2 regions of the Ornithinibacillus xuwenensis genome follow, and region 2 is predicted to be linked to the other one. Evidence: a T-box and tRNA genes for the amino acid it is inferred to sense, from the RefSeq annotation. Region 2 holds a T-box; the other holds one or more tRNA genes.
What was found. The T-box of region 2 lies ahead of metG (methionine--tRNA ligase). A T-box ahead of a tRNA ligase gene usually reads a tRNA of that ligase, here a tRNA-Met.
Positions count from the first base shown of each region.

Region 1: it encodes a tRNA-Met, which carries the amino acid that the T-box ahead of metG (methionine--tRNA ligase) is inferred to sense. The anticodon was not compared.

Region 1 is NZ_JBDIML010000001.1:353,513-368,980, reverse strand. Features, by position in the region: gene ABC228_RS02220 (ROK family glucokinase) at 125-1,093, opposite strand; gene ABC228_RS02215 (YqgQ family protein) at 1,090-1,302, opposite strand; gene ABC228_RS02210 (spore germination protein) at 1,377-2,834, opposite strand; gene ABC228_RS02205 (hypothetical protein) at 2,993-3,841, shown strand; gene ABC228_RS02200 (rhomboid family intramembrane serine protease) at 3,877-5,424, opposite strand; gene ABC228_RS02195 (hypothetical protein) at 5,611-5,814, opposite strand; gene ABC228_RS02190 (5-formyltetrahydrofolate cyclo-ligase) at 5,882-6,439, opposite strand; gene rpmG (50S ribosomal protein L33) at 6,522-6,671, opposite strand; gene ABC228_RS02180 (hypothetical protein) at 6,849-7,052, shown strand; gene ABC228_RS02175 (hypothetical protein) at 7,092-7,670, shown strand; gene phoU (phosphate signaling complex protein PhoU) at 7,771-8,430, opposite strand; gene ABC228_RS02165 (peptidoglycan D,D-transpeptidase FtsI family protein) at 8,588-10,708, opposite strand; gene ABC228_RS02160 (MFS transporter) at 10,778-12,052, opposite strand; gene ABC228_RS02155 (superoxide dismutase) at 12,156-12,767, opposite strand; tRNA gene ABC228_RS02150 (tRNA-Phe) at 12,925-13,000, opposite strand; tRNA gene ABC228_RS02145 (tRNA-Ser) at 13,055-13,147, opposite strand; tRNA gene ABC228_RS02140 (tRNA-Ile) at 13,159-13,235, opposite strand; tRNA gene ABC228_RS02135 (tRNA-His) at 13,245-13,320, opposite strand; tRNA gene ABC228_RS02130 (tRNA-Met) at 13,346-13,422, opposite strand; tRNA gene ABC228_RS02125 (tRNA-Asn) at 13,433-13,507, opposite strand; gene ABC228_RS02120 (Na/Pi cotransporter family protein) at 13,881-15,468, opposite strand, start outside.
Region 2 is NZ_JBDIML010000005.1:114,745-130,212, forward strand. Features, by position in the region: gene ABC228_RS14675 (DUF1259 domain-containing protein) at 1-75, shown strand, start outside; gene ABC228_RS14680 (hypothetical protein) at 137-1,075, opposite strand; gene murA (UDP-N-acetylglucosamine 1-carboxyvinyltransferase) at 1,204-2,499, opposite strand; gene ABC228_RS14690 (DeoR/GlpR family DNA-binding transcription regulator) at 2,521-3,300, opposite strand; gene ABC228_RS14695 (YjcZ family sporulation protein) at 3,508-3,597, opposite strand; gene ABC228_RS14700 (hypothetical protein) at 3,829-4,092, shown strand; gene ABC228_RS14705 (DUF2268 domain-containing putative Zn-dependent protease) at 4,098-4,904, opposite strand; gene ABC228_RS14710 (YppG family protein) at 5,084-5,299, shown strand; gene ABC228_RS14715 (class I SAM-dependent methyltransferase) at 5,372-6,085, shown strand; gene ABC228_RS14720 (carboxypeptidase-like regulatory domain-containing protein) at 6,166-8,424, opposite strand; gene ABC228_RS14725 (hypothetical protein) at 8,414-8,740, opposite strand; gene ABC228_RS14730 (RNA polymerase sigma factor) at 8,697-9,272, opposite strand; gene aroD (type I 3-dehydroquinate dehydratase) at 9,461-10,225, opposite strand; gene metG (methionine--tRNA ligase) at 10,344-11,984, opposite strand; T-box leader at 12,035-12,295, opposite strand; gene ABC228_RS14745 (quinone oxidoreductase family protein) at 12,349-13,326, opposite strand; partial or broken gene ABC228_RS14750 (MFS transporter) at 13,474-14,748, opposite strand; gene ABC228_RS14755 (hypothetical protein) at 14,934-15,104, shown strand; gene ABC228_RS14760 (DeoR/GlpR family DNA-binding transcription regulator) at 15,252-15,468, shown strand, end outside.

The DNA of each region.
Region 1 (15,468 bases), on a different contig from region 2:
TATATATGCTTCAAGTTACTTCTTGTAACGGCAAACGGATAAAACAGGAAAAACATCCTATACAATAAGACGATTGACAACACTAAAAAGTTTCAAAAAATTTACAAATAATTTTAAATGCTACCTACGCATTAATTAATTGCTGCTTCACCAAATAGGCTGCACCAATAATCCCGGCATCATTTCCTAATTCCGCCAAGCTTAATTCACATGCTTCACTTGCTCTAGGTAAGGCATATTTATTAAAAGCATTTCGTATTGGTGAAAGTAACTGGTCTCCTGCTTTCGATACGCCTCCGCCAATTAATATCTTGGAAGGGTTTAAGGTTGCGGTCATATTGGCGATTACTAAGCCAATCACATCTGCTATATGTTCAATAATTTTCATCGAATCTTGATCACCCAACTCAGCCAATGCAAAAATATCCTTTGCTGATAGGGTGCCATTTTCATGATATACTTCAGCTAATTTGCTTGCTGAATCGTTTTCAATGATTTTCATTGCTTGACGTACAATACCAGTTGCAGATGCAATTGTCTCTAAACATCCCCTTCTACCACAATTGCAAGGGTAACCGTTCGGATCTACCGTTATATGCCCAATCTCACCAGCGGTGCCATTTACCCCATTTAATATATTCCCTCCTGCAATTACGCCACCACCAACACCTGTGCCTAAAGTAATCGCAATCACATCATTCGAATTATGTCCAGCACCTAACCAGTTTTCTCCTAATACTGCAATATTGGCATCATTTTCTGCAAACACTGGTAATCCTGATTTACGAGATAAATAGTCTGATAGCTCAAAATCTCTCCAGCCAATGTTTACTGCTTCATAAACATACCCGTTCTTACTATCTATAAAACCAGGAGCTCCTACTCCAATTCCAAGGAATTCACCTTGATGAATTGAAAGTTCTTTCGCTCTATGTGAAATCGCGTTCCATATATCATCTACAATTGACGTACCTGCACTATCTGTGTTCGTATGAATTTCCCACTTCGTTATGATTTCCCCATTAGATTTAATAAAACCAATTTTTACAGTAGTACCTCCAATGTCTACTCCCACAATCACATTTTTATTCATATTTTCTCACCTTTTTCAGTATGAAGTCTGTTTACCTCTTTACGTAATAATAAGATTGCTAGTTGATATTCTTCTATATCAATACATCCCGCTTTGTATAGTTCATTAATTTCAATTTGCATTAGCTCCATATCAACAAGCCGGTCTCCTGTATAAATAAAGGTTCCGAACCGTTTTAAAATTTGCTGAACATCATAAATCGTTTTCATCAAATCACCATACATATTATACCAATTAGTTGTCATGAATTATAGTCTTTTTGCATAAATAAAGACCCAGATAATTATCGGTCTGGGTCTTTCGGATGTAAAATAGTTGGTCTGCGATTTTTCAACGGAATAGGAGTTCGAATTAACACATCTCGAAACGCTCGAAACGAAAAAGGAAGTAATGGCCAAAAATATGGCACCTCAAAGGATTTCATACGCGATGTATAGATAATCCACATCAATGTACCTGCCATATATCCACTTACTCCAAACGATGCTGTAATCAATAATAGAAAGATTCTAACAATCCGATTGGCCAAGCTTAATTCATAGCTAGGTGTTGCATACGTACCAATAGCAGCAACAGCAAGATAGAGGATGACTTCATATGAGAACAAGCCCACTTCAATTGCCACTTGGCCAATTAATATAGCCGCTACAAGTCCAATTGCAGTAGCCAATGCTGTTGGAGTATGAATGGCGGCCATTCTTAGCATATCTATCCCAATTTCCGCAATAAGGAACTGTGCTAAAATAGGAACGGCTCCTAATTCATTTGGTCCAATGAAAGACAAGGATTCTGGCAATAAATCTGGATTCACAGAAAATAAGTAGTATAAAGGCAGTATAAAAATAGATGCCCATACAGCAAAAAATCTTACCATTCTGAGGTACGCACCAATTAAAGGCTTTTGACGATATTCCTCTGCGTGCTGTAAATGATGCCAGTAAGTTGTCGGTGTCATCATCACACTTGGAGAGCCATCAATAATGATTAAAACATGTCCTTCGTATAAATGCGTTGCCGCGGTATCAGGTCTTTCTGTATACCTTACTGTTGGAAATGGATTCCAATGTCGCCCACTAATGTATTCTTCAATCGTTTTCTCAGCCATTGGAAGTCCATCCGTATCAATTTCCTTCATTTTGTTTTTTAAATCTTCTACTCTATTCTCATCCGCAATGTCGGCGATATAACAAATACAAATATCAGTGAGTGATCTTCTACCAATTTGCATATATTCCATACGGAGAGAACGATCTCGAACACGTCTTCTTGTTAGTGCGGTATTGAAGACAATTGTTTCCACATATCCGTCTCGAGACCCTCGAACGACACGTTCAAGGTCAGGTTCACCAGGTGAACGTACCGGATAGGTTCTGGCATCAATAATGATGACTTTATCTAATCCTTCGACTAATAGAGCAGTTGGACCACCAAGCACTAAGTCTGATGCTTGATTTAAGTCATCTACCTGGTCAAGCTCCACATATGGTAAGTAAGTCTTTATCAGCTTCGTTAATGGATTAGGTTCGAGATCTTCAGGATTGAGCTTTGCGAGTAATTTCATTAGTAGATGTAATATATCATCCTTTACAAAGCCATCAATAAAAAACATGGACATATTTCTACCTGCATATTCCAAATCCAAGTGAACGATATCGAAACTCTTATCCACTTGTAAACGATCATGAATATACGTATTATTCTCTTCAAAAGTTGTGAAAAGTGATTGTTTTTCTTTTTCCATACTGCCTCCGGTAATGCAAAAATTTAATACTACTAGTTTTAGCACACCACCAATTTCTATGCACCTGTTTCCGTATTCATAAAGACTCGTATAGTCACATATAGTGGAATAAATGTATCATGCACCATTGTTAAAAAATTTTAAGAGGATGCGATGCGATGCAAAAGAAAATAGTACTGGCTCTCTTTGTTATGGTGACAACTTTCGGAATTTATTTCGCTGTAAAAATAAATAGCGTTCCAACGATAACCTACTTTCCTCTTGAATATGGGACAAGCTTTGTAGATGCGAAAACTACACTAGAACGTACTAATGAAGATGGAAGCAAGGCTAGCTATTCAATTAACTGGGATGTTACTTCTAAGACAGAAGAAGTATTGTACCTCCGGCAAGATGTTTCCTTACTATTTGGAAATGGACAGGTGCTCGGAATGCGAAGTCAGTGGAAAGAGGATGCTGATACGATACACTTTTCCGAAAATATTAAGGAAGAAAATGAGTTAAAGTGGGAATCCATTACATTTCATTATGGTGAGATCCATAAAAATGAGGATTCTATTAGAAGTATACAAAAGCTATCTCAGGATACAATGTTTGTCATAAAGGAGAACAATGCATTTAACTCATTTCACAAGCCTGAAACAACCAATCAAGCAAATTCTATAGCGAAACTAGATACACTTACCCAAAAGAAGTTATTAGCACATTGGCAAGATTTACTATTCCACTTCCATCTTGATATTAATGATTATTACAGTATTCCACTTACTGATCTTTATGAATATCAAGCTAAGGCATTCCCCTCGTTTGATAAGAGAAGTTCGGATCGAATTATGGGGCAGCTTTGGGAGGGAATATATAAAAATTACATTATTCCATATATTGGTTCAAAGGAAAAACTTGAAGGCTATATTCCCTTAATATTAATAGAAAAAGAAGGAAATCATTTATTGGTTCTATTTGAAATGAATGGTCAGAAGGAAAAACTAATTCAAAAAATAAGATGATACATTACTAAAAGGAGAATAAGTACTTTGTATACTTATTCTCCCGTAATATTCTTGTACAACTCTTCAATTCGTAGATCGGATGGAATTAATTCGTATGCTTTTCGAATCAGTTCTTCTGCCCTGTCATCTCCGACCTCTTGATAAAGTAGTGCTAAATTATAATAAGCCTCAGGTAATTCTTTCGGATTTTCGAGAACGTTAATACATTGTTCTAAGTCCTCAATTGCAGGCTCTATTTGTTCTAATTGACTATAGGCATAGGAACGCTGAAATAATAGTAATGCCTCAAATCCTTTAGGGTTCGCTAATCCTTTTGTAGCACCCTCGACAATTTCTTCATATCGTTCTTCTTGTAGCAGCATATTAATATTTAATGTCTGGTAGGATGCCTTATTCGGGTTCTGTTCCATACCGAATAAAAAGATTCCAATTACTAAAACAACATAGATGATAAATGCGATAGCTTGCGTTCGTAATTTTCTTTTTTTTGGTAGATGGACAATACCCGCTGCAATAAATCCAGCAACTAATCCACCCATGTGGGCTATCACATCTAGTTGCGGGAGAAAAAAACCTAACCCGATATTTAAAGCAAGTACCATTAAAATATTCTTACCAATCGTTTGATAAAAGACCCGCTTGTAAAACAAACCAAAATAAATGAAGGCACCAAACAAGCCATATAGTGCACCCGAAGCCCCTGCTGAAATATTGGTAACAAAGGCAAAACTAGCGATGCTTGCGGCAACTCCCGCTAAGATATACATACTAATAAACCGGATAGATCCATACATTTTCTCTGCAAGTGATCCAAAATAATATAAAAAGAGCATATTCGATGCAAAATGTAAGAATCCGATATGGAGGAACATAGAGGTAAATAATCGCCACCATTCCCCATCTACTATAGCGGGATTAAATTTCGCACCAAAATCAATGAGTGTTTGATTTGTTAAGCTACCGCCATTAATTTCTAATAGAAGGTAGAGGATAGCATTTATACCAATCAGCAAGTAGGTGAAGATTGGCTTTCCAAAGGTGAATAAAGCTTCTTCTTCCTTTTGCTTATGTTGAATCTTTTTCACAAGTTCTAGTTTTGCATTTTGAATAGCTTTCTCTACTTGCTCCTCAGGTAATATTTCTTTCGCTTCTTGTTGAAAAGAAACTTGTAGGTTTTCGCTTAATCGGTTTTTCTCCTTGTAAAAATCTTCACCTGATAAATAATACGTCATCATTTTAATTGGATTCTTCTCTTGTATGATCATAGGCTTCTTCAACATTTCCCAGCTATCAACTGGTGTATGTGGAGAAATATACACATTATGTACCTCAATATTTTTTCCCTGAAGCATTTTTCGCATGGCATTTGTCTTTTGGAATACTTGGGCGATGTCTTTCTTTAAGTGGTTTTTCCAATCAAATCCAATAGTTGAAATACGAACTATTAATGATTTCTTCTGCTCTAATTTTTCTAACCATACTTCTTCTACTTTATCGTTTATATATAAAACATCATAACCATTTTCCTGGCTCAACTGATGTGCAAGTGAGTACATTACATATGCTTCTTCTCTTTCCATTTGTTCCCCTCCCTTATACCATCATATCAAACTATCGCATTTATTACTTATAGGAAAGTATGATGATAGTTGAAGCTACTACCGATAGTTTTTTATGATACCAGTATAATAAAAAAATTGCTATTAATCACGACTTAATCTTTCGTTTAATCGCAATAAAAAAAGCTGTGCAAGACAGCTTTCGATTCATTGGGTAGGTGAATTTGTCGATTGATTAAATAAACTTGGCAAAATGTTTTTACGAATGGATGGCATTCTCATAGAAGCTGACACAGCAATCCTTCTAAGAAAGCTGACCGCTAATACAGCATTCATCAGTTTATATCGCCACTTATATAAGACTGAGATTGCAGCTATAACACCAGATAAAATGAAAATTATCCTCATCATGTCGAACCCCTCTTCCTGTAGTTTGGCATGATTAGTTTTTTCAATCTAGGTGAAAATATTCGTGGGATTACTGGATAAATCCATTTTCTGTTAGTAAGTGCTGAACTGGAATGTCATGAGGTTCTACTGGTACGTTATCTGATAACTGCATCGTACTTAAAAGAGAAACCGTCTGACTATTATAGTCGAAAAGAAATCGGTCATAATAACCTCCTCCAAATCCGATTCGATAACCGCGTTCATCATATACAATTCCTGGTACGAGTAATAAATCAATTTGTTCTTTTGTTGTTTTATTCTGATCATTAGGTTTTGGTTCTAATAGATTATAATACACACTTTCAAGCTCATTAAAGCTATGTAGTCTGTAAAATACAAGCTCTTTATCATTCGGAAAGCACTTTGGAACAACAATACTCTTCCCTTGCCTCCAACCTTCTTCAATAATTAACTGTGTATCCCATTCAAATCCTTTGGAAATAGTAATCCCAATAGTATTAGAATTCTTCCAAAGGCTGGAGTTAAGGAGATTAGAGCGTAATTGTTCTTCAATTGCTTTTCTTTCATTTATAGGTAAAGCCTTCAGCTTGGTTATCATATTTTCACGCAACGTCCTTTTTTTCATTTAGTACCCTCCCCTAGTGCCTTAATCGAAAAAAAGCCTGCTCTAACCTAATGGTAAAAGCAAGCTCTTAATCTGTGAATAATTATTTTGTTTCACGATGTAAAGTATGTTTTTTAAGACGTGGGCAATATTTCATAAGCTCGATACGCTCAGGATTTGTACGCTTATTTTTTGTCGTAATGTAATTACGATCTCCTGTTTCAGTACAAGCTAAAGTGATGTTTACGCGCATGTTTTTCCCTCCAAACTATATAAACTAGCGATAAACGCATCTAATAGTTCTTTTCAGACTTATATATAATATCAAATGTTTGGAAATCAATCAAGATGGTTTGGAAAAAATTTATGGTTTTCTAGTTATGATTTGTATGATATAACTAGTAATGTATATTGAAATGGAGGTAGAATTATGATTTTTGCAGGTTTAACCATACTTATTATTGCTATTGCTTTATTTGTTCTATCATTTTTCCTCAATGATAGATTCGAAAAGATTGAAAGTGAAATAGAGCAATTGTCAATATCAACTATGCAAGACACGTATCAATTGAAGAAAAAAGTAAAAATTCTAGAAGAAGAATTACTAACCGAAGATTTTTCAGCAAATGAATAATCTTAAGAAATAAAATTTGTTAAAGTAAGGTGGAAAACCATGAAGCAACCAATACGTGCATTTGCCGTAGGTCTATTTACTGCTGCTGTCGTCATGCTAATCGTAAATTACTTTACGGAAAGCTCTGACATTGATCTTTCTGAGATGCCAGTGGAAGACGTCGTTAATGAAATGAAAGAAAAGGGCTATCGTGTACTTACTGAATCCGAATACATTTCCATGTCTATGAATGGAACGGAAGAAGGTACAGAAAAACCTGCAGAGGATACAGAAAATCAAGAAGCTGATAATACAGAAGAAGATTCAACAGCTACTGAGAAAGAAACAGAAAAAACTGAAACTGAACAAACAGAAACTGAAGAGAATACTTCAGAAAATGCAACTAAGGAAGAAAGTCAAACCGAGGAAACAGCGAAATCGTATACATTAACGATTGAATCTGGAATGCCATCTTCTGCTATAAGTGATGAGCTTGAAGCAAATGGCATTATTGATGATGCCGCAGCATTTATTGCTTATTTAGAGGACGAAGGCTATGCGTTAAGAATACAGCTTGGAGATTTTACCGTATCAAGTGATATGAGTTATTACGAGATTGCGGAGGCATTAACGAAATAATATTATTAATTATTTTTTGCGTGAGTAGTTATTTCTACTCACTTTTTTATCATACAAAGAGGAAGCATCGGTGCTAACCTTTGCTTCCTCTTTGTATGGTTTAATCGTTTAAATCAACTATCTCGCCTTTAACTAAGAATAAAATACTTTCCCCTATATTCGTAATATGATCGGCAAATCTTTCAATATAGCGTGCGCTAAAGGCTATTTGCATGACATATTGAATCTGATCTGGATTTGTTGCCGTTTCACTTAAGAGTTCTGTTACTACTTGTTTATACAGCTTATCCACCTTATCATCCATTTTCGCGAGCTTATGCGCAACTGATATATCTTCGTGTTGAAAAGCACTAATGGCTGTTTCCAACATGACTAATGCCATATCACGCATTAACTTTAGATCTTGCGGAACTTCTGTTAAGTAATTATCCCCTAATCGTGTAGCTGATTTCGCAATATTCTTTGCATTATCCCCCATACGCTCAATATCGGTAACTACTCTTAGCGCTATAATTAATCTTCGCAAGTCTGTTGCGACTGGTTGTTGCTTTGCGATTAATAATATGGTTTTATCATTAATGGAAGCTTCTTCTTTATCAATTAATTTATCATCGTTGACAACCTGTCTTGCTAAATCCATATCCTGATTAAAAAGCGCATCAATCGACCTTCTTAATGCTTGATCCGTACGCTTCGCTAATTCAATAATATCATTATTAAGCTCTTCCATTTCGGTATGAAACTGTTCACGACTCGGCATTTAATCGCTCCCCTATTAAAATAAGTAACTATACCTATATCGTAATGCTTCTATATGAAGCTTGTATTAACTTAATGTAAAGTTACTGTAAATCATCCAAGAAAAAACACCTAGTACCGGGGAATTCCGATAACTAGGTGTTTCATTAGTCTTCATCCTATTCATCTGCCTGTTCTTGTTCTTTCTCAGATTCTTCTTCAGCATTATTTTCCGCTTTTGCTCGTTCTTCTTTTAATGTATAGTATGCATCCATAATTCGCTTTGTAATATTATGGTTAATGGATGAATTTGTTTCTGAATCTAAATATGGCACAATTACAGACATTGCAATTTCAGGATTGTCATATGGAGCATAAGCAATCATTGTTAAATTAACTGTTTCTATCTTTTTACCATCAATATACACTTCACTCTCTGCAGTACCTGTTTTACCAGCTGCATTAAAATCAGTGTCTCTAAAATAATTATAAGCCGTTCCACCAGGCTCTTGATATACTTGACGAAATCCTTCCTGTACGCGCTCAATATACTCTTCATCCATAATTATTTTATTCAGTACAGTTGTGTTAACGGTACGATAAATAGATCCTAGCTTCCCCTCTTCAGGAGTTGGGTTTCGAGCTTCCTTCAAAAAATGTGGTTGAACCCGGTAACCTCCATTGGCAATAGTAGATGCATATTGCACTAATTGCATAGCAGTAAAGGTATCATACTGACCAATTGCATAGTCCATTAGTAAACCAGGTCCAGTATCATTACCAGGGTAACCTATAGATTCGTATGGATAATCAACTCCGGTATTCACACCAAGGCCGAATTGATTGAAATAAAATCGCATTTCCTGAAACGCAGCTGGGTCAAAAGAAACACTCTTTTCCCGCTGATAATTATATTCTCCACCCATTTTCATCGCAATGTAAAACATATAAACGTTGGATGATTGGCGTAATGCATCTAAGTCATTAACCCATCCCAAATTCTTCCAAGAGGATTTTTCGGGTGTGCCTGCAATTTTAATTGGTGTATCATATTCTCGATGTCCAGGACTAATGATACCAGCATCATAAGCAGCTAATACCGTTGCTCCCTTCACCGTAGAACCTGGGCGATGGGCGTCATAAAGTGTTTTGTACGACGTATCAGTTATCTCAGTTTGGTCCTCATTAAAGCTTTGACCACCTACAGCAAGTAATTCCCCTGTATTTGGATCCATAACGACTGCCATCGCATCACGCAGATGATTATTTTGACCACCCTTTGTGGCTGCTTCAAGCTCACTTTTAAGAATTTCATCTACCTTCTGTTGAAATTCCATATCAATGGTTAAAACGATGTCCTTCCCACTCTCGCCAGGAACGACTACTTCTGAATCTTGAATTACACCACTTTTATCCATTGTATATTGAACCTGCTCTTTACGACCTCGAAGTAAATCCTCATACTGCTGTTCTAAACCGGTCTTCCCAACACGGTCATTTCTGCTGTAACCTTTCGCTAAATAAAAATCAATATTTTCAGCTGGAACGCCTTCCTTCTCAGTAGTCACATTCCCAATTATATTTTGAAAGGTCCCGTCATAAGGATATTCCCGAACCCAATCTGTGGTAGCATTTATTCCTGGTAAGTCAGCAAGATGCTCCGCCACTCTAGCATATTCTTCAGGAGTCACATTTTCATTTTTGACAACCTGAGGTGCTAAAGCATAAGCACGGTCAAGTTCCTTTTTAATCAAGATGATTTCAAAGTCTTGCTCGGTAAAGTTACTAATTTCTTCTTCTGTAATTCGATCAAGGATTGTCTTATATTGTTCAGCAGTTTCCATGTCAGCTGCTTCTTCTGTTGACAATCTTTCTTTCGCTTCCTCCTCATGAAGAATATACCAATACTCTTTTTTATCACGTGTTGTTATAGAATTCAACTGTTTTTCACGATCAGACTCATCAGGCTTAAACATATCTATATATTCAGCCAGTTTTACCGCAACATCTAGGCGTTCATCTGCTTGTACACCCTTTTGTGGTGTATAGGTGATCGCATACATCGCTTTATTTTGTGCAATAATATTGTAGTTTCGATCATAAATTTCCCCACGCGGAACCGGAATCTTTGTTGTATCCTGTGTTGTTTGGTCAATTTGTTCTTGAAATTCTTCACCTCTTAATATCTGAACAACTCCAAGCTGCAGAATTAACACAGCAAATAATAAAAAGACAACAAAGAATAATATATTTAAACGGAAGGGAAGCTGAGCCTTTTTCTTTTGATTCTTCTTTTTCATTTCTCTCCCCCAAAACATTCTATTTTATACGTACATTATAGCATTTATTTTCGAGGTAGACTAAATCTTTTAACGATTATTTTCATCTGTCACTTGATCTTTTACCATAACTTCCTTTTTATTGGATGTGGTCAAGAAAATATTTCGTACAAAAAAATAGATAAACAAATGCATAGCCCCAAAGATCACTAATAACACTGGGATAATTTGATCAGGATTAAAGTAAGTAATACCCATAATAAATACAATAATGGATGTGACTCGTCCAATGTTTAAATATACCTCGCGTACAACAATGTATTCAATTCTGAGCTCACCAGCTTTCCATGCACGTCCAATAACATCATATGTCATGGAAATATAAGGCACATTTATTATAGGATATGCCATTCCGATAATAATACCGTAGATGATTAACGTCGTATAGCTTGCATGGGATAAAATAATGAATAAGGAGAGGTACAGCATTAAGCTTCCTATTAGGATTGCTTTCTTACGCTTTGATGGCTTAATTAGTCTTGTTGCCAGAAAATAAAAAACAAAAGAAAACCCTGAAAAATATAGATTAAAGGTTCCTAACGATAGTTCACTTTTCGTAACGATATAAACCCATATCGTAATGACAAACAAGAAAATCCCTTCTCGAAGTCCTTGAAAAATATGTGCATTTAGTATTCGATTCCAGTTCTTGTTGTTTTTCCTCTCTTGCACCACACGTTTGAAATAGTAAACACCTTCGGCTGGGCGTCGTTTCAAAAAGAAGCTACTACCTACTGCACAAATAAATAAGATAAAAGAAACAGTAAAGATTGTGCTGTAACCAATATTCTCAGGCAGCTTTGAAATAATGAAGCCTGCAGAGAAGGGTCCAATCATTCCACCAAACGATTGTAAAACGCCTAGAAAACCATTAAAAAAGTCTCTTGTATCGGGCTCTGTTATTTCAAAGGTTAATACATTGAATGCTAGCCAATAAAAGCCGTATCCGATTCCAAGCAGGCTTCCAAGAATAAAATTATATGTTGCAGCATTTTCTCCGATTAATAATACCGTTAAAAAAAATAGCGACAAAAAAATGACTCCTAACCGTAATACAATGACACGGTCCACTTTTTTCGCTATCTTCCCAGCAAATATAAAGGTAATCGGTTGAAATACAAAGACAGCTAAGTTGTAAATCGCTATGGTGTAATAATTTCCATCTGCTTGCTTCCATAAGTATATATTTACAAATGTATTGGATAAATAGATTCCTAATGAATATAAACCACCTATTACTAATAATAGGATTAAATCTCGATTAATTTCAGTTTTTCCAATTACGTATTGCAATGTTTTACGCATATTGAATTGCCCCTTTTCTCTCTTTCCTTAGTGTAAGCAATTCAAATTTAGATATACAAAAAGAAAAAACACGAGTATATCAACTCGTGTTTTTCATACGATATTATTTAGCTGCATTATAGTTCTTTGCAACTTCATCCCAGTTTACAACATTCCAGAATGCAGAAACGTAATCAGGACGCTTGTTTTGATAATTTAAGTAGTATGCATGCTCCCATACATCAAGACCAAGTAATGGTGTTTTACCTTCCATTAAAGGTGAATCTTGGTTTGGAGTGCTTGTTACTTCAAGCTCACCGTTATTTAGCACTAACCATGCCCAACCTGAGCCAAAACGAGTTTTAGCTGCAGTTTCAAACTGTTCTTTAAATTTATCAAAGCTACCAAATTTAGCGTTAAGTTTGTCTGCTAATTCTCCAGTCGGCTCTCCGCCACCATTAGGTGAAAGAACATTCCAGAATAAGCTGTGGTTTACATGTCCACCACCATTATTTCTTACCGCTGTGCGGATATTTTCAGGAACTGCATCAAGATTGCTCACTAGATCCTCTAGTGATTTCCCTTGAAGGTCTGCATGTCCTTCTAGAGCAGCATTTAAGTTTGTAACATACGTGTTATGATGCTTTGTATGATGGATGTTCATTGTTTCTTTGTCGATAGTCGGCTCTATTGCATCATATGCATATGGTAATTCAGGTAATTCAAATTTTGCCATAACGAACTCCTCCTTCAAAAATCTAAATAGTATAAGGATATAATACCCTTCACATGAAAGATTATCAGAGGTTACCAGTTCTTGCAAATTTTTTGCCTTAACATGAAATAGATACATATAAACGCATAAAAAAAACAAGCTATCGCTTGTACATAGATGGTGGCTCGGGACGGAATCGAACCGCCGACACATGGATTTTCAGTCCATTGCTCTACCGACTGAGCTACCGAGCCAAATATTAAAATGTGACGACAATGCATCATGTAACATACTATGTTATGTATAAATGGAGGAGGTAGAGGGATTCGAACCCCCGCGCGGTTTGACCCGCCTGTCGGTTTTCAAGACCGATCCCTTCAGCCAGACTTGGGTATACCTCCGAGTTTTAAAATGGTGGACCCTGCAGGACTCGAACCTGCGACCGATCGGTTATGAGCCGATAGCTCTAACCAACTGAGCTAAGGGTCCTTATTCATATGGGGCGACCGGTGGGAATCGAACCCACGAGTGCCGGAGCCACAATCCGGTGCGTTAACCACTTCGCCACGGCCGCCATGATGTTTAAATTATAATGTAAATGGTAGCGGCGGAGGGAGTCGAACCCACGACCTCACGGGTATGAACCGTACGCTCTCGCCAGCTGAGCTACGCCGCCATTTTAAAGTTGGCTCCACAGGTAGGATTCGAACCTACGACCGATCGGTTAACAGCCGATTGCTCTACCACTGAGCTACTGTGGAATAATGGTATTTTACCACCAATTATGATTTATTTAACCCCTGCATCTTCTTGCAAATTCAATGATGCGTATGCTTCGGGGTTACTCGTAGTAAACTCGGTAGATGTTTTGCTCGTTGCTCTACCACTGAGCTACTGTGGAATCATGATTGTTGATTCGTTAATAGTTGCTATTCAACTTCTCTATCAGCATCTATTTTTTTAGTGGCACGAGATATAATTTAACATATCCGTAAACTCATGTCAACATTTATTTTTACATAATATGATGTTATGTATCAAAAACGACAATATTTACTATAGCATCTTTACATACATATTTCAACAAAAAAATTACTTCCTCAAAAAAAAAAGAGGGGAAATCCCCCCTTCTCATTATTGATCACCTAACACAGCTTCCGCAATATTCACAGCATGGTCACCAATTCGCTCTAAATTCGAAATAATATCAACAAACACAATACCAGCTGACACGCTGCATTGGCCTTCATTCATGCGAATAATATGCTTTTTACGATAGCTACGTTCCATTTTATCAATTTGATCCTCTTTTTGCATCACAGCAAGGGCTTCTTCACGATCGCCCTTATCTAAAGCACCAATAGCCTGCTTAACGGTCGACATCGTTAAATCAAACATATTATTTAGATCTTCTTGGGCTTGCTCTGTAATAACAACCTTATTCGAAATTTTATAATCGATTAATTCGATAATATTCTCAAAGTGGTCACCAATTCGCTCAATATCACGAACGGTATCCATCAGAACGGTGTGTTTTGCACTTTCAAATTCGGATAAGGATCCACCAGATATATCAATTAAATAATCCGTAATACTTCTGTCTAGACTATTAAGTGCTCCTTCTATCTGCATAGCCAGATCCGAATGCTTAGTTTGGTTTGTTGTTAAATAAAGGTTTGTTTCTTCCATCCCCTGATAAGCGTATTCGCCCATACGAATAATTTCAGCTTTTGCTTGATCTAGTGCAAGTGCTGAAGACTGTTGAATAAAGATTGGGTCTAAATGCTTTGGCTTATATTCAATGGTTGTATCCTTACCAGGAATAAGTCTTGTAACAATCCAAGCCAATGCACCAATAAATGGAAATTGGATAATCGTGTTCAAAATATTAAAGCTACCATGTGCAAATGCAATGGTCATCTCTTCATTTAACATAAACTGCTCTTGCAAGAACATGACATATCTGGTAAATAAGTTTAATAATAGCAAGAATATCGTTGTTCCTACTAGGTTAAAGATAACATGAACTGCTGCAGCACGACGAGCCGCTACTGTTGCACCTAAAGATGCTAGAACAGCCGTAATCGTTGTTCCTATATTATCACCAAATAATACTGGTAGTGCTGCCTTTATATCGATTGCACCTTCCGAGAATAACCCTTGTAGTATTCCTATCGTAGCACTTGAGCTCTGTACAATTACAGTAAACAATGTACCAATAACAACACCAAGAATTGGACTTTCACTCATATTTAGCGTTAATTCATGAAACGCCTCTAATGATCGTAATGGTTTCATTCCACTACTCATTAATTCTAATCCGAAGAATAGAGAACCAAAGCCAAAAACTGTTTGACCAATGGCTGTAACTTTTTGATTTTTAAAGAAGAAAATTAGAAAAGCACCAACTGCTAGAATTGGTAATGCATACTCCCCGACGTCAATACCGATGATGAAAGCAGTAACTGTTGTACCAATATTTGCTCCCATAATAACACCGATAGCTTGTCTTAATGTCATAAATCCAGCATTCACTAGACCCACGGTTAGTACCGTTGTTCCTGAGCTACTTTGAATTAGAATGGTAACAATCATACCAGCTAATACACCTAGGAATGGGTTACTTGTAAAGCGATCTAAAATATCTCTTAGTCGATCACCAGCAGATTTTTGCAATCCTTCTCCCATATACTTAATACCTAGAAGGAATATACCTAATCCC
Region 2 (15,468 bases):
CTTCACTTCCAGTCTGTCGAGCCTCCCCTTCACTTCGCCCATAAAGTTGCAGAGGCATTACGAACATTAAAATAAGCCTACAAAAAAAGCCAAACACCACTCATATTACTGATGGTGTCTGGCTTTTTTATATCTATTAATACTGTTCAATTAATTTTTGTCTTGCTTTTCTTATGTCGGATAGCTTTATTTCACTATCAGCGAGCACGCTGCTTAAATTTGATACGATTTTCTCTACTTTGTAGTGCTGCAGGTCGGCTTGATCTAAGGAATCTTCAATTCTACCTTGTACCATCCAATCCGTAATGATGCCATCAAAAAAGAAGTCAGCAAACTTTAACAGGTCTGATACATCAATATCAATATGTATCATTTGATCGATATCTAATAGTTCCTTTTGAAAAGCTCTCATTTTACTTTGCGCAATATGAATATGGTCGGATGCCTTATCCAACTTACTATGCTTCATGGCCCCCGATAGCATTCCGCCTCCAAACATGTCCAATGTTCCCCAGTTTCTAGCACCTTCTAAGGAATCTATTGCCTTGTCAAGGGCATCAAGTGCTTGCTCCCCAGCAGACATTGCTTCCCGTAGCTCATTTACGTATGCCTGCATATTTCCTTCTTCGTCAGTTAGTTTTATTAATTCATCAGCCAAATTGGAATCTCCTTGTTTAATCCTTAACTCCTTTTTCTCTATTAGCCCTTGGTATTCTACCTCACTGTTTATGACAGCACTTATTTTATTTTTCACTTCTTGAATCGATGTATGAATATCATCAAGTGTTTTATTAGCTTCTTCTAGCTGTAATTGAACCGTTATTACCTCTTGATTTTCTTTATCTAGTTTTTCGTATTTCGTACCTGTAATCGTGGAAAAAAAGTTATGGATACTGATTCCTTCCAATTTTTCCACATCAGCTTTTTCCTCCTTTAATTGTTTTCTTAATTTATCGATCACTATTAATAGTTCAGCTTTTTCGTTTTGATAATCTTCCAATTGCCTGTTTAGCTTCTTTTTCCTGCGAATATCACCTTTAACTTGTATGAGTTGTTCATTTAATTCATGTAACATACTACTCCCCCTTTGTCTCCTAACTATCCATACGTAAATACGATAAATAAGTTTCACATAGAAGTGAACATAAGTAAAAGCGCTATTCTATTAAAGAAATAGAATAGCGCTTTATTTATCATGTATCGTTATTGGATTTCTTCCAATAGCAAGTCATGTCTTTCCTTCGATAAATCCACTTTATCGATGGTAACGCCAAGTGATTGAAAAGCGGCGACAACATCCTCATATCCTCGTTCAATATGTTCCACACCAGTTATATAGGTTTGTCCCTTTGCAACCATGCCTGCTAGTATCAAGGATATTCCAGCACGAATATCGGATGCACTAACGACTGCTCCCTTTAACTCTGTTGCGCCTTTTATAAAGGCCACACCAGAACGTACTTTAATATCTGCCCCCATTTTTCGTAATTGCCCTACATGGTTAAAACGATTGGGGTACACTTTCTCGCTGACGATACTCTTACCTTGTGCTTGTGTAAATAATGTGGTCATTGGTTGCTGTAAATCGGTTGGGAAAGCTGGATACATGCCCGTTCTAATTCTTGATGCCTTTAAGGGTCCATTAGATGATGCTGTAACACTGCTATCACTTATGTCGATTTGAATGCCAACTTCCCTCATTTTTGCTATACAGGATTTAAGATGCTCTGGAATGACATCAGTTACGGTAACCTTGCCTCCAGTCACTCCAGCTGCAATTAGAAATGCACCTGCGATTAATCGATCGGGAATTACCTGGTGTGTACAGCCATTTAATCGTTCAACACCTGAAATTCGTATTGTATCTGTTCCTGCGCCAGTTACTTTCGCACCCATTTTATTAAGTAAAATAGCTGTATCAATTACTTCAGGGTCTCTTGCTGCATTAAGCAAAACAGTCATACCCTTTGCTCTTACTGCTGCTAACATCGCGTTTATTGTGCCACCAGATGTAATCTTATCAAAATAGATGGTTGCTCCCTTTAATTCGTTTGCTTCCACCGTATAATAATTTTCGTAAAATGAAAAGGATGCCCCTAACATTTCCAGTGCCTTTATATGCTGATCAATTGGGCGACTTACAAAATCGTCTCCACCAGGATAACCAACCGTCACTTTACCATACTTTGCAATTAGTGCTCCGACAAAGTAGTAAGCCGTACGGAATGACGATGACTTAATCGGGTCAAATTCAGTTGAATGAATATCTTCAGGGTTAACATAAACAATTCCTGATATATCACGATTAATCTTTAGACCAATATCTTCACCCATTTTACAGATAACACGAAAATCAGCGATATTTGGTATACCTGTTAATGTTACAGCCTCATCTGTAAGACAAGCTGCTGCTAACAATGCAAGGGCACTATTTTTCGAACCTGGAACTTGTATAGTACCATTGATTTGCTGGGAAAAATCCACACGAATAGCTTCCATTTTTTCACCCCTAATTCGTAATTATGCATCAGCAAAAATGATGTCTACGTTTCTTTTTTCTATTTCATTTACTATTTTTTCAGATGCTGCTTGATCTGTAATGATGATGTCAATTTGCTCCAATGGAACAGAAGTGATAAACATTTTCTGTCCGAGCTTTTCATGAGGTGCTAAACATACACTTTTTCCTGATATCTCAGCTACCTTTCGAGAAAACGCTGCTCCTTCAGGGGTTGCTGTACAAATTCCATTTTCAGTAATCCCCCCACCTGTAATAAAGCCAAAGTCTAATGTAAATTGACTTAGCATTTCAAGTGCAAGAGTATCAATCATGCTACCCGCTGAATCGGTTCTTAGTTTTCCACCAATTAAATAGGTGGTAATATTCGCTTGCTTTCGCACGGAATCGGCAATCTTCATCGAATTTGTCACAAGTGTAAATGAGAAATCAGTAGGCAAATATTTAAGCATTCCAAACTGAATGCCTGCTCCCCCTATAAAAATGGTGTCATGTTCTTTAATAAAACTAGAAGCTAATTTTGAAATGGAATCTTGATGCGATTCAGGTTCACCGTATCTACTTGCTTCAGGAAGTGGAAGGGTTCTAACTTTTCTTAGTGGACTAAGCAACATTGCGCCACCATAAGTCTTTTGCAGTAATCCTTGCTTTTCCATAATCGTTAAATCTCTTCGTACGGAATCAATAGAGATATTAAATTGTTCCGATAAATCCTTTGCAATTACGCGACCTTCCTGTTGTATCATTTCAAGTATTTGTTGCCTTCGTTCCTCGGCCAACATGACATACACCTCTTACTATGTAATAAACCTATAGTATGCTTTTTGTCTCATCTTTGTCAATCTTATATTCGTCTTTTTTCATGTTCATTCATTTTTATGCATTATCTTTCGATGAAGCACCCTGAACAGAAAATAAAAACGAAAGGATCGCTAAGAAAGTTGACCTCAGCAATCCCTATAGTTATTTAAAATGATACTATTAAAAGCTTATAACCATGCTGCTCCTACAATAATTAATAGAATAAACAACACAACAATTAAAGCGAAACCTCCGCCGTAACCTGCTCCTTCACTCATGCCACACACCTCCAAAAATCATTTGATAATAACATATGTGAATGAACTAATTCTGTTATGGGTGTTCATCTATTTTTACCTATAAATCTAACCTTAAGACCAGTAAGTTCCGATGTTTTCCATACATAACATGAAATATAAACGAACACCCTGATATATCTGTCCTTTATATCTTTTGTACCTACGCATATGATGTCATATGGCTTTATCATGCATGATGGGGGTGAACAAATGTCAGTTGGTCACTATTACGATTTATGCTGCCGACATAAAGGCAAAGCTGTCCAAATTAGAACACATGATGGAAGAATGCATAGAGGTATTATCCGCAATGTGAGTAACAATCGAGTATATTTACAGCCATTAGGGCCGAATAGAAACCTAGGTGGTTTTGGTTACGGGCTTGGCTATGGATATGGATATCGCGGATTTGGAGCTGGTATCGCACTTGGCGCAATTGCTACATTAGCGTTAATTCCATTTTTCTTATGGTAATCTAGTCATAGTGGATGAACAGATGGAGAACTTCCATCTGTTTTTTCATGTGCGATTTCTCTAGAAGAGTGCACCAGTAACTCGCTAGTACTAATGTTATTCGTTTCTAAATATCTAGTAACTAGATAATATCCGACACAATAACCTATCATCTTAGGATATTTGTTACTTCCAAATAGGAGTTCCTGATGTTTATAGTCATTCTTTCGTACATTTTGATTTGGATAAATGATTGTTTTCCATAGCTTTTCCAGCTCTACTTCAACATAGGCAGAAATCCAATTTGCCTGATAATTTCCTCCATATCTTTCCTTAACAGCATATTCTGCTAGCCCTTCCAAAATAATGGTATCTAATAATGTATAATCTTCTTCTTTTTTTCGATACTTCTCCAACCGGCACACATGATTGTATTCATGTGTGAATAATGCCCTTATCTCCAACTCACTATTCTCCTTCGAAAGAAACAAAAACAATTTATCCCGAAAAGCTAGACCAGATTTTCCTCCAGTATGCATTGTTAATTCCGAATCACTATCATTAAATGGAAAAATAAAAATGGGAATATCCGGTCCTCCCCATAATTCTTGTAGTGTATGGTATTCATCCTGTATCACCTTCCAGGGATTTGCTTTTAGTAAAGGTTTAAGGTGATTCATTCCATTATTCACAGGATGATACATTCCATGTACATATAAATAATCATAGATTTCCAACGCCGTTGCTTGAAAATAGTCTTCTAGTTTTTCACATACATGAAGTGGACTTTCATAATGCTCTAATAGCCACTTATCAGTTCGAATGATCCCCATCAACAACACTCCATTTTCAACCTTTTTCTTTATCCTATGTATCTATAACTAACGATTGCAACGATTTCCTTATATTTATTTGAATAGTAATCACCTATCCCTTATCAGGACAAATACCCTCGCTTTATGTATCCAATTAGAATAGTATGCAGTAGAATTCAATTAATGGAGGTGTAGGTATGTTTCCAGAAAGACCAAGACGACCAATGCCACTCTTACCAACTCGATCACAACGACCACCACAAAAGGCACAAAAGTCCATTTCAGGATTCATTGGAAACTTTCAGGATGCGGAAGGGAATCTTGATATTAGTAAATTAACGACTACAGGTAAACAAATCATGGATTTGTATAACCAGGTTAGTCCACTAATGACTAGGTTTATTAAAAAATAAGATATTCCTAACAATTACTGATTGCTTTTCATACAATGCAATATCACGTTTCACATGGGGGCAGGAGTTAAGTTGACTTATTCGTATCTTGATTGTCTAGCATATTTAGGTGTTGGTGGTGCCCATCCTGGAGGACTACTCCTTACCGAAAATATCTTATTAAAGGAAGAAATAGATGAAACAAAGTCATTACTAGATGTTGGATGTGGTACTGGGCAAACCGCCTATTTCATTGCCCAACAATATGGAAGTTCTATAACTGGTATCGATAATAATGAAATTATGATTGAGAAGGCCCGGAAAAGATGTATTTCCTCACAGGTGCCAATTTCCATCAAGCAAGGAGCTGCAGAAGCACTGCCCTTTCCTGATGAAGCATTCGATTATGTCTTATTAGAATCCGTCTTATCTTTTACAGATATGAAAACCGCAATTCTAGAGTCAAAAAGAGTTCTAAAGCCACATGGGGTCCTCTTGGCGATCGAGATGACAAAAGAAAATAATTTACCTAAAGAAGATGTTGATTTCATTATGGGTTTTTATGGGGTCTCACAGCTTTTAACCGAATCTGAGTGGAGGAACGCCTTTCAAGAAATAGGGTTCTCCTCAATAGACATTCTGAAGCAAGAAGTTATATTTGATCCACACGACCTGGAGCATGCTACTGACTTTATTATCTCTGAAAATTTAGATCAGGAATACGTTCAACTTCTAAATCAACATGAACAGGTAACCGAACACTATCGGAATAGCTTAGGATTTCGTATTATTCGTTGTGTAAAATAAGAATGTATGTAACAGTATTTCAAGCTAATCGTTATTCATGAAGAAGTGCTACCCTAAAAAAGGAGTAGCACTTCTTCCGTTTAATTTACATTTTCAATCGCTTCCAACAAACGACTCATTGCATCCATTTCTGTAGACTGATGCCATTTTGCTAATTCAGCTTGTTCCCCATTAAAATACATTTCCAATACCTGATTAAGCTCTTGTTGATACATACTAAATTCTGTACTTTCCGCAATTAATTGACTAACCATTGAAGACCAATCTGGATTATTTTCCCCGTAAGACCGCTCTGGATTTTCTTTTGCAATTTCTCTCGTCTTATCCGATATACCATTCCAATACAGTTCATTGGCAATCCAGTTCCCTACAAAGCGATGACTAGGGTCTTTCTTCATTGCCTCTTTAAATTGTTCATCAGCATCTTTAAACTTCCCTTGTTTCATTAAAGCACTAGCATAAATGGAATGAACATAGTCATTTAACTCTCCATTCCGGTCTACATATCTAGCAAACCATTCGTTAAAGTCTTCCCATTTTTGGAGTTCATAATAGTATTGTACAACATCAAAGACAGATTCTGCTGAAGTAGATTTTAGTGCAAAATCCTCCATATAGGGTAGAGCTAATTCACTACGTTTTTCAGTTGAGCCATCACCATTTAGTCCAATCAATCTGACAACCATCCGCAAGCTATGAACATCCTCTGGATTAGTAGTATAGTTTGTTTGATACAATTCTAATGCTTCCTCCGTTTTGCCTTCTAATAAAAGTCGGTCAGCTTTTGTAAGTTCTCTCTCCTTCAAGTAAAAGAATGGCAAATTCCCAATCGTATTATCATCTAAACGGTAGCCATTACTTTGCGTCATTAGTTCTCCAGAATCATTATAAGCAGATACATTCCAAAATAAACGATTTTCTGGGTTCGTATAAGCTAAAATAGAGTTCGGATCTACTGTATTATTTTGGTCAAACATGATTCCACTGCTGTGGTTATATATTTCTTCAATTGGAACATCCAGTTGGTTATCTGTTATTTTCGTTTTAAAAACGGAAGTGACGGATCCCCCTTCTATTTCATAGCCCAAGCTTAAGTTATAATACGATGCATCTTCCACCTCTTCCCATTTAAAATGGACAACATCCTCTGCTATTTCTTTCTGGTTAACAGGAGATTCAATTTCGATTAATTCATGCAGTGTAACGTCATAATGAATGTCCTTTTTACCAGTAACATCAATCCACTCATTTAAATCATTAGGCCAGGTCCAACCATCAATTTGGTCATAATAAAATCCTAGAAACAGTTGATAGCTACTTGGCAAAACACCCCGAAATTCAAATTTCCCTTCCTCGTCCGTTAAGACTTGATAAGGTTCATCCTCCATGACACTATGGTTCACATTACTTTCATCACGAAGAAATACACCAACGTTTTCCACTGGGGTTCCATCACTCCGAGTAACTTTACCAGTAACCGTCACGACATTACCTCCATGGTTCTCCTTCGCTTCATTTAAATATCGTTCTAATGTTAATAACTGGCTATATGCCATATTATAGTCTATTATTTCCTGATGATTGGAATTCCCTTCTTCGTCCTCTTCCCAATTTTCCTGCTCATTTGAGAAGCCTTCCTCATATTCGCTTATTGCTTGCGACACTTTCGTATAAGCCTCCTGAAAATCTCCTTGCTGCAAGATTATTTCAACCTTTAACTGTGCAAGTGCAGCTCTTAATTGGTAATTATCCTTTTCCATATCATCTAGTAAGCTTTCAATATATTGATCAGCTTCTTCTAGTTCACCATGATTCTTCGCAATTCTTATCCGTTCTAGAAGGAGCTCTTCTTTATTATAGGATTGGGTTGGAATAAAACGACTTGATGCATCATATAGTACATTCTTTGCATTCTCTAATTCTCCTTCTCTCTCATAATAAGAAGCTAATAATAATGCAGTAGTAACTAAATAACCATCTACAGGGCCCTCTTTCGCATAGGCTTGAATATAGGGAAGCTTTTCTTCCCAAGTAAAGTAGTTCTCTTGGGGTTCCTGTCCCCACTGCGTGAATGACGGTCCAATGTAAACATCAAACTGGGTGGTTAATCCATCTCCAATCATATAATCCCGAATAAGCTCCCATTTCTTCGTATCTAACGGAGTCGAATCTATTAATTCTAATATTTCCTCTTTATCTTCTACCTTTTCAGCGTTTAGTTTTTTCTCAGCAAGATATATCTCTACTCGAGGAATTATCATATAGGTGAACAGAGGGACTAGCAAAAATATTCCTACCAATGTCATGATTAGGTGTTTCACCTTCACCTTAATTTTCATGTTTTAACAACGCCCTTTCAAATTCATCTTCCCAATAATAATTTCCTGCAATATCTACTAGAACACGTTCTTTGTTATGTTCATCAATTGAATCTGTAGGACTATTTTCAAGGGAACCAACTGAAACCATTACTAATACAAATAATGCAGTAATAGGAATAATCGGTATCTGGATTTCTTTATTCCAAAGGGTAACTATTTTTTGTTTCCAAGTATGTGGATATACTCTTTTCAATACATCCTGCTGTTTCGTAAAGTGAGTGTGCTTTAATTCATTGTTGAGATGTGCCTTTATTCGTTCTTTCTCGTTTATCAATAACAGCATCTCCCTTCTGCAATAATTCCTTTAACATAAACCTCGCTCTTTTTAATCGAGATTTTATCGTACTTTCCTTAGATTTTGTATACAACGCGATTTCATTAATTTTTAATTCATTAAAGTAATAAAGTGTAATTACTTCACGATACTTGTAATCTAATTTTTGAATGGCTTCACTTAGATTCTGATTCCATACAAAATCAATTAATGCTTCTTCTGGTGTAAGCATTGACTCATCGACTTGTTCTTTGTCAACATTATCAAGATGGAGTAAGACGTTTTTCCAGCTCCATTTTCGCATACGTGAACGGCAACAATTTACCGTAATGGAAGTTAGCCAGCTTTTCAACTTAGTTGGATCTTCTAATTGCTTCATTTTTTCAAAAGCAATAACAAATGTATCCTGTACTACCTCTTCTGCAGTTTGATAATCTTTCAACAGTAATAGGGCGGTTCGCACTAAATAATCGCCATACTGATTCATGAGCTGAATAAGTGCGTTTTCCTCTTTATCTTTTAATCTATCCACTAGATGCAAGCTAGCTCCACCCCCTTCTGAATACTAAGATGCAATGTAACGTAAGAAAGTTGCATAAATGAGTAAAAAAATTCAATATGGATTCAATAAAAAAGCACGATCATTTCTGAAAGTGCATGAATCAATCATTGTATTATTAAACTTCTATAGCAGTTATTTACTTGATTTCCTTTAACTGCTCATCGCATATATTGATGAATATTTTCCAATATAGTCCGTAATTCAGCAATCGGAATTTGTCCAGGAGCCGAAGCCGAAACGCCTGATGCGAATGTAGCTGAAGATCCAGCTAACTCACCTGCTAGTCTACTAAATATCCCCATCTTAGCCATGGACATCGTAATGAGTGGCCTTTCTGCATATTTAGTTTTCATCATATTGGTGGCCTGTAATAATGTTAGTACATCCGCTTCACTATTTGGCATAACTGCAATCTTTAAAATGTCCGCATCGAACTCCTGCATTCTTTGAAGTCTTGCTATAATTTCTTCTCTTGATGGTGTTGCCTTAAAATCATGATTAGACATGATAACTGTTATACCGAATAACTTCGCCTTACCTATTAAATAGGAAAGAATATTATTAGTTGTAAACAATTCAAGATCAATTAAATCGACAAGTTGTGATTGAACTGCAAATTCATTTAACTCTTTATAATAGCTACTTGTTATTTTCTTTTTTCCACCTTCTTGATAGCTTCGAAAAGTAAAAAGTAACGGAATATCTTTAATTTCATTTCTTAATGTTTTTAGAATATTATGTACTGCCTGCATGTCATCAACATGACTATACTGATCAACACGCCACTCGATAATGTCCGGCCTTAACGCTATCACAGCACGCACTTCATCCATTAGCTCCAAATCTGAAATTCCAACTAATGGTACAATGATTTTTGGCATGCCTTCTCCTATTATCGTATTGCGAACCTGTACAGGCTTCATCTAATTCATCCTCACTTGCCACTCAAATTATTATTAAATATATTTTATCATACATTCGATTCGAAGCATTACGTGCTATATTCTTTAAATCAAAAGAATAGAAGCTGTTTTCCAGCTCCTACTCTGCTTTTGAATGCTCTTTTAATTTGTTTTTTTCTTCTTCAATACTGCTCAAATCAATTCTCTCAAACAACGGTTTCACATGTCTGACTTCCTTAGGAACTACTTTAACCATTTCCCATTTAAGTTGATCTAGTTGTAACATTTTCGCGACAGTATGACTAGAAAAAGGAAGAAAAGGATTCAGTAATTGAGCTAGATTTGCAATAATGAATACACAAGTAGTCATTGTATCCATACAATCGGATTTTGCATCTTTAATTTGAATCCATGGCTTTCTCTCATCAAAGAATTTATTAGATTCTCGTATAAAAGCAAAGATTTCCTCTATTCCTTTTTTGAACGTTGCATTTGAAACATAGTCACCAACAGTTTCATAAAGTAGTGAAATCCGCTTCAAAAACCTGGGTTCAATTTCCCCTTCAGGGATTTTGCCTTCGTAATATTTATCAATAAATTTTAAAGTCCTGTTTACAAAGTTCCCATAGGTCCCTAGTAATTCACTATTATGACTATAGATAAACTCACGCCAAGAAAAATCGGCATCCCTGTTCTCTGGTGCGTTCACTGTCATGAAATAGCGAATGGAATCAGGATGATATCGCTTTAAAATGTCTGGAACCCATATTGCCCAGTTTCTACTTGTTGATAGCTTTTTTTGTTCGATTGTTAAATATTCATTGGAGACGATATGGGTAGGAAGTGGTGTTTTTTTAATACCTTTGAGAATGGCTGGCCATATAATGGTATGAAAAGGTATGTTATCTTTACCATGTACATAATAAGAAATTGTATCTTCGTTCCAAAAATCAAAAGTCTCTCTTTTGTTTTCGATTGCCCATTTTTCACTTGCAGAATAATAACCGGCAACGGCTTCAATCCACACATAGATCTTCTTCTCCTCAAATCCAACAACTGGAACAGGCACACCAATCGGAAGATCTCGAGTGACAGCTCGGTCTACCAGTCCCTCCCTTAAATATCTCTCTGATAACTGAATGGCATTCTCTCTCCATAGCCCCTTTGATTTAGCATTGGATACATATTCTTCTAGGTCCTTTTGAAACAAGCTTAATTGAAAATAATAATGCTCGGTCGACTTAACGACCGGTTTATCCCCACAGCTTCTACAGATTCTATTGATTAATTCCAGAGGATTTAATAAGTTAGAGCAATAATCACATTGATCTCCTCTTGCTTGTGCATCACAATGAGGACATATTCCTTCTACAAAACGGTCAGGCAAAAACTGCTCACAGGTCTTGCAGTAACATTGTTCTTCTTCTTTTGTATATAGCCTTCCAGATTCAAGTAATCGCAAGAAAACCGCTTGAACAATTTCATGGTGTAAAGAAGTGTCGGTCCGCGTATAACAATCATACGTAAACCCTAATTGTCGAAAGCATTGTTGAAACTCTTCGTGATATCGATTCGCAATATCTTTCGCTTCCACCCCCTCCTGCTTTGCTTTAATTACAATTGGTGTACCATTACAATCACTACCAGATACATATAGTACCTCCTTTCCATTTAAGCGAAAGTATCTAGCTAAAATATCACCTGGTAACAGACTAGATAAATGCCCGAGATGTAGTGAACCATTCGCATATGGCCATGCACCACCAATAAATACACGCATAAATAATTCCTCCTTCATAATATATAAAAAACCTCGCCCTAAGACCGAAGTCAAAGGACGAGGTTCATATCTCGTGTTACCACCTTTATTCACTAATAACTCACATTATTAGCCTCATGAAGTACGGAGTGACAATCACCCTTATACTCTGACATTTATAACAAGTGCCAAATCTCGTCAAAGTCTAATCAATGAAGTCGACTTTGAAGCTCAAAGGCCATTTTCAATCAACAATTCTCTGCTTCTTCTCAGCTACCGAAGCTCTCTGGGAGAAAATTCTGTTCATCTACTTTCCTTATCATCGCTTTTATTAAATATTTCACTTATTATTGCATAATTGTGGAGAAAATAAAAGGAGTATCACTCATTTTTTGCTAACATCTAGCAATATTTTACCAATACTTCTTCTGGATTCAATCAATTCATGTGCTTTGTAAGCTTCTTCTAATGGGAACTCTGCTCCAACCATTATCTGTAGTTTGTTTTCTTTTAAATAGTCCATTATGCGTAAACTTGCATCGGCTAATAAATCTGGTCTTTCATTCCTAGTTGTCCCTAAGCTAAAACCTAATATGGATCTACAGCTTGTATGAAGTTGTTCCGTATTAAAGAAACCTATTTCTCCACTTGCATTTCCGAACTGGACTAATCTACCAAACTTTGCTAAACAATTTATGCTTTGCTCAGTTATTTTACCTGCGACTGCATCTAAAATTACATTTACACCTCGACCATTAGTTATTGAATTAACATTATCTGCAAAATTATTGTATAGCATGACATGACTTGCTCCAGCTTCTATTACTGTTTGAAATTTAGACTTATGACTTACAGTACCAATTATTGTTTTTGCCCCCATTAGTTTTGCTAGTTGAATAGCTGTGGTTCCAACACCACCTGCTGCAGCATGTACTAGTATAGTTTCATCTTTTTGAAATCTCGCAACATCTGTTAATAATTTTAAAGAAAGAAACGATACCGTAGGACAAGCAGCTGCAGTTTCGAAGCTAATGTCATCTGGAAGAGGAAAAGATAATGTATCATTAGCAACGACAAATTCAGCATAAGAACCATATTTGGGAAATGCAATTACACGCTGCCCAATATAGAGATTCTTAACTGAATCACCTATCTCTACTATTGTTCCTGCTGCATCTAAACCCAGTTCCATTGGAAAACTGCTTTTTCCTTTACGACCAGTTCTCTTCTTAATATCGGCATAATTAACACTAGTTTTCTCAACTTTAATTAATACTTCATTTCCTTTTACTAAAGGTATCTTCTCTTCAATTACTTTAAGTACTTCTGGTCCACCGAACCTTGTAATTACAATCTTCTTCAAATTTACCCCTCCCTAATATATTGTAATACAACAAAAAAGTAATTAATAATTGTATAAATTTATACAATTCAATAAGGAAAAGTTATGAACGTAAAAATAAAAAGTACATATTCGTTACAAATATGTACTTTAACTAGCTATAAAATTTTAATTAGCCTCCTCAACAATACCATCATCAAAATGAATACCAAATACCTCTGGTGACAAATCATTTGCTTTTGGTAATGTTCTTAATCTTGGGTGTAGGATCCAAACAATCGAAACAAATACAAGTCCAAGCCCAGTAAGAGCAAATATTAACGTACTACTTGATACAGTTGCAAAGTACCCACCTGCGAGAGAACCAATTGGCATGGCCATTGTCCCCATACTACTTGATACTGAATTTACTCGACCTAGGACTTTATTCGGAACAACCGTTTGGACAGCAGAGGCAAAAAGGACATTGGTACCACCAATCGGGATCCAGGCTAACCCAAATAGTAAAATACCTACGATTGACCAAGGTACTAGCGCAGCAATTATCCAACAAATCGCCGAGCCAAAAAATGAAATGATACTAAAATAACCTAATTTAAATTTGCCCATCCAAGGTGACAATACTGCCCCGATTAAGGCACCAGTAGACATTGCAGCAAGATAAAACCCATAAATCTCCGATCCTCCATTTTGATCAGCAAAGGCTGGAAGAACAGCCAATGCTCCCCCTATTGCAAAATTTGCTACGACAGAACCAAATAAGAAAGTACCCATAATCGAGCCAAATACAATTGAAAATCCTTCCTTTAATTCCGAAAAATAAGTAACAAGCCCACTCTTTATCCCTTTTTTTCGCTGGACTGCTATTTCTTTAGAAGTCGGTAGCTATAATAAACTAAAGCAAATTGCTGCCAACGCAAAGGTAAAGGAATCAACTAAATACAACGTGACAGCACCAAAGAAAGCTACGAGAATTCCTGAAAGTGCATTAAATACTAAATCAATCCCTTGATAAGCAAAAGAAAAATAAGCGTTTCCTTTTACTAATTCCTCTTTCTTTACTATTAATGGTAGTGCCTTTGATTGCGATGGATACGCAAATTGCTCAATAAAAGAAACAATTGGCATCACGATAAGCACGATATGAACGGTTAATACATCCATATAATATGCAATCGGAATGATGATAATTAGCCCAGCTTGTAAGATTTGAGTAATTAGAAGTGTGCGTTTAATCGGCCAGCGATCGACGAATGGTCCCGTGATAAATCGCAAAGCTGCTGGGAGTAGTGTGAGAAAACCTGCTAAACCTGAATAAAAGGCATTACCACCTAAACTATATACGAGCCACATGGCAGCAACATAATAGATACTATCCCCTATATTCGTTACAATTCTACCAATGAGTAGAAAGAAAAAGTTTTTATTCTTCAGTATTCCCATGTTTTCCCCTCCGTAAGGATTATGAATTTTTTTTATTATCCTAACAATAGCAATTAGGCCAGTCTTGAACAACCATCTTTAGAATGAAACAATCTACATTTCTGGACCTACTCAAAAATGAATGAAGAAATCATAGCTTCATTCCATCTAGTAAATACTAAAACGAAAGGAGGGGATATCAAAAAATGAATAAAAAAAAGACAAAAACAGAAGAAGCAAATATCAAGCTTAATAATACCTTTTATGGTGAAGAAGAAAACACTCAAGATTTAGACCGACTCGTTAACAACAACAACAACATTTCACTAGTTCTTCAAAACAGCAAGTATGACGATAAAGATAATGAAGATATGTAGACCTACTCCCTACTTTTATAGTAGGGATATTTTTCGCTTTCAATGACAGTTTTTGATAGATTTTAAATGTTTTTGAATGATTTTGATTGACATTAAATGTGTAATCAACTAAAATAAAAACATGAAAGCGCTTCATAGGAGGTAGTTATGTTAGAGGCAGACCGTCATAAATTAATTTTAGAAGCATTAAAGGAACAAAACACGATAAAAATACAGGACCTAATCAAGTTAACAAACGCTTCTGAGTCTACTATCCGACGTGATTTAACACAGCTTGAAAAGGGTAAATTTCTAAAAAGAGTACATGGTGGCGCAGCCAGATTACAAGGAAAGCTAGTAGAACCAACCATGGATGAAAAATCAT